Regions from separate parts of the Leptospira venezuelensis genome, predicted to be linked through region 1. Evidence: riboswitches for the same ligand, from Rfam matches in the RefSeq annotation. Region 1 holds a riboswitch; the other holds the start of a gene.
The links. Region 1 has a riboswitch for cobalamin ahead of B1C82_RS03065 (TonB-dependent receptor). Riboswitches for the same ligand answer to the same signal wherever they lie in the genome.

Region 1 (2,205 bases):
AAGAGATTTTTCCTGGAGTTGTGCTCCAACTACTTCGTAATCGGAAGATAATGCGACTGCTTCAAATCTGTGAACCCTATATTGGACTAAAATTTCCTGGTTTAGGCTTTTACTTAAGAAGTTAACTACATCCGCGTTCTCTGGACGTACGCTGAATTCGATTTTTTGTTTTGCCGGAACAAAACATTCGTCCTTCATTTCGTCGCAAGCTTCTGAATCGTTTATAGTATAAACTTCTAAAAGACCTTCGTAAGATTCAAAGATGACCCCTCTGCTTTCGAATTGGATCAATTTTGCAACTGTCCAACCTTCGGAATAAGTTCCCGCTGCTGATAAGGACGAGGTAGTTAAAAGAAAGATTCCTAATAAAAGAAATCTTAAGGATGGAATGCGTTTCATTCGAGTTCGATGCTCCCGTTATGTAGGTAGACCCTAAGGGATTCCCTTTGGGTCGCGAATTCGTGAATCCTTTCCGGTTTTTATCTTACATCAAGAAAATATTTCTTTCTGAATTTGAAAATGTAGGAATTCCTGCAAAGCGAATTCTTTTCTGCTCTGCGTCTTTGCGCCTCTGTGTGCAAAAAATGTACTACGAAAAAGGCACTACGTTAATGTTGTATTTCACTTACCCGCCAGGGATGTGTAGGGCGCGAAGCGTCCTGAGCTCCGGCGAAGGACGAGGACGTATGTCCGAGCCCGGAGCAGCCCGGTCTTGCGTTAGCAAGAGGCGGCCAAACCTTTTTGAGATTGCTCCTCCGAGTCGGGTTGGGAACCTGGTCTTGCAAGTAGATCGGAAAAGGGAATCCGGTGAAAATCCGGAGCTGTACCCGCAGCTGTAAACGCCGAAACGGTCGGACAAAACCACTGTCGAAAGACGGGAAGGGTTCGAATCGGGCGTAAGTCAGAAAACCTATCAGGTCTGCTTTCAATTCTCTGGCTTTCGGGAGTTAAGGCCTCAATGTATAAAAGACCCAAACCATTCAGTAAGATACTTCATCTAGGGCTCTTTTTATTTTCCGTCCAAATTTTTTCCCAAGAGCCTCAGAAAGCGGAAACTTCCACTTTAAAAGTGGTGGGAAAGACCGGTTCAAATTCTCAACCGGAAAATTTCAGAAAGAACCCAACCGGTTTTCAGACTTCCATTGATCTGGACCAATACAATGCACGTTATACGAATCTTCCGGACGTTTTAGAAAGAGAAGCAGGAGTAAGGATCAGAAGATACGGAGGCCTAGGCTCTTATTCTACTCTTTCTCTTAGAGGAACAAATCCTAATCAAACTAGGATCTTTATAGATGGAGTTCCTTTTAATAATGCGCAAGGGGGAGAAGTAAACCTTGCGGACCTTCCTTTTGATAATTTGCAAAGTATAGAAGTATATAGAAGTGGTGCTCCTGTAGGATTTTCCGGTTCAGCAATTGGCGGAAGTGTGAACTTAGTCACAAGAACCGGAACCGGTCCTCCTAAAACTCGTGTTAACATAGGAGCAGGAAGTTTTAATACTGGAAAGGGGAGCATAACGCATACTGGAACTTATGGCGGAATAGGAACCAGCGTATTCTTACTAGGTGAAAAATCAGACCAAAATTTTTCTTATCTAAACAATCATGGGACCTTGCTCGTAAATCCTTTGGACGATACGATTGATAGAAGAAGGAACGCTCAGTATGAAAGAACTTCCGGGATGATCGGGCTCAGTGGTGATATCGGGGCAACTAAGATCAAATTTTGGAATGATCTAAATTATAGATTCCATGGAATTCCTGGACCTGCAAGTAACCAAACTCAACAAGTCCATCGTAGATATCTTAGAAATACTTCTTCTTTAGGAACGGATACAAAAGGTTTACTCGACGGATTATTAAGATTAGAGACTAGAACTTTTACTTCATTTACGAATGACGACCTATTCGACCCAAAATCGGAATTTTCCAAAGGAACTCCTAACTCTACTGCTCATATGGGACAGTCCGGGTTTCAGGTCACTCCTACCTTATATCTATTAGAATATTATCAAATTTTGAAATTTCATGCGGGAGTAGAGAGAGAAACTTTCGAAAGATCCAGAAGCACTCCTCAGAATATAGATCTAAAGTACGAACCTGGAAAAACAAGGACCTATACAACTTTTCAAGTAGAAGACGAGTTTCGATTCTTAGATGGGAAGTTAGTAATGACCCCTGGAGTTTCTTGGGATTCTTATAG
Region 2 (2,205 bases), on a different contig from region 1:
AGAGATTTGGTTTGCGGGTAAAGTACAGATACAAGTAGAGCCGTTAAATTTTCTTCCAGAAGCAGTAGTTACCGTAACACCCGCGGAATCTTGATCCACGGAAAGTACCGGATCAGAAAAAACAAACTCGGTATTTTCTATATTCATTACCAAGGTCTTGGCGATATTTTCCATTCCACCTTCTATCTTGCTATTCCTTTGAGGAAATTGTGCAAGATCGCTCAATACCTTCTCCGCTGACAGTACACGAATACTATCTCCATAATGAAGAGAAAGTTTATGACCAAGTAAAGTCAGATCTTCCGGACTGACTCCTTGATAAACTAGATAATTATAAATGCTGATACGATCTAAAGCCTGTTGTTGCGCAGTGTCTAATTTAGAATTTTGTGATACTAATTTACTTAGGATTTCTTGGGATTTGGGAGAAAGTTCCCAAGTGCCTGCTTTTTTATAAGTTCCTAAAAACAGATCAGGAACCAAAGGAGAAGATTGTATTTTTAATCCAAGTTCCCTGACTAAACTACGAACGGTTTTGTCTTCGGAAGAAACCCATTCAGCTCCTAGATCCACAACATGGCCGGAAGGATCTTGGATAGATCTAACTCTTCCCCCCACTCTATCTGTGGCTTCTATCAGAGTAACTTTACTTCCTGTTTTTCCTAAGATATATGCTGCATAAAGTCCAGAAAGTCCCCCACCAAGTATGATTACTTTTTTCCCAGAGTTTGTATTTTGAGCGGATAAATTTCCCTGACGACTTCCCAATAAAGCTGCGGCGCTTATAATTCCGGCTTTTAGAAAAGTGGAGCGGGTCATTTTCATAAGATTCCTCTGGAAAGTTTTTATTAGAACTCTCTCTTTTATTTTCGGTCTATGAAAGATCTTTCCCGAATTTTTTGCAGAATAGAATGTGCCTTCGATCTGAAATTATGTGCCTAATCCTTTTTAATCGATCATGTGTTTAGAATATCGCCTATTTATAGAGATATTGCAAGGAATACGTCGTTTTCATATCCACACGGTTTTTCCCTTGCCAGGGCAAGTGCAGGATCAAAACCTGGAATTACGCTTTCAGGGAGGAAGTCGGGTGTAAATCCCGCGCTGACCCGCAACTGTGATGTCCGTTTCAAACGGAATAAGCCAGATCTTCCCCGCGATACTTAATCCTCGAGGTTGGGGAGTATCGTAAATCTCGCTCTTTAGCGCATCAGCGCTTTCTGCGATGGGGCCCCGAAAGTTAAAATGTCGGGGCTCTCGAACGGAAAAAGACTATTACGGCAAATACGAAATCGTTCGGATCTTTATTAGATCAATGATCGACTAACGTTCTTTTGCTTATAATTCTTTTTTCGCGACATCCGGCAGAAATCTAGGAGAGAAAATGAGAAAAATCAGAACAAAAGCGATAATCCTTCTATTCGCTTTATCATTAATCAACACAGCTTGTTTTGAAACGGAAAAATCAGAATCTGATAATACCGCGATCCTCGCAGCAATTATCCAAGCCAATTATATTGAAATCGCCGGTTCATGGCAAGTTGGCTTTTATTCCGGTGGATCAGACGGAGGAGTTTACGATACTGCTGCTATAACTGCTAAATCCTGGATTGAACAAGGCGGTCAAAAATTAACTGTCGTAGAAGTTGATAACACAAACAGAAAACTATATTATCGCTCTTCTGCGGACGATGCTTTCAATCCGAATAAATACGGAAGAATAGATTGGACCGCAATTCACAGTAATTCTTGTCCTTCAAGCGCTGCTCGTTGTTTTGAATATTGCCAAGCTGTCTTCGGGAAAAATACCTTAGCAGAAGCAAAAAGCGATGCAACTACAACTGATTCTTCCAACTTTAAATCTGCCGGATGCTCAGGATTCGGCTGGAATTACATGATTCCATAATCATTTGTTAAAACTTTAAAGGAGAGTCACAATATATGAAATTGATAGTGAAATTGACATTTTTCGGAACCTTCATCTTTTTCTTTCTCATAGGTTGTGACAGCTCCGGAACCAGTACTGATCTAACAGGACTATTATTGACCGGACAGAATTCAATTTCTAGTTCTGAAAATTGTCCTCCTGGAACTATAGACCCGGAATATTTTTTAGCAAATACAATAGTTAGCGCGCCTGGCAGTAATCCAAGCATTCGATACAAAGATCCAGTAAAAGCGATCAATGGAGTTTGTGGAGGAGGA

Region 2: it holds a riboswitch for cobalamin, as region 1 does, so the genes downstream of both, B1C82_RS11660 (hypothetical protein) here and B1C82_RS03065 (TonB-dependent receptor) in region 1, are expected to answer to the same signal.

Annotation. Positions count from the first base shown of each region.
Region 1 covers NZ_NETS01000007.1:217,571-219,775, forward strand. The annotation lists gene lsa26 (surface adhesion protein Lsa26) at 1-399, opposite strand, end outside; cobalamin riboswitch at 758-932, shown strand; gene B1C82_RS03065 (TonB-dependent receptor) at 959-2,205, shown strand, end outside.
Region 2 covers NZ_NETS01000010.1:954,084-956,288, reverse strand. The annotation lists gene B1C82_RS11665 (flavin monoamine oxidase family protein) at 1-825, opposite strand, end outside; adenosylcobalamin (AdoCbl) riboswitch at 1,065-1,191, shown strand; gene B1C82_RS11660 (hypothetical protein) at 1,385-1,906, shown strand; gene B1C82_RS11655 (LIC_13355 family lipoprotein) at 1,942-2,205, shown strand, end outside.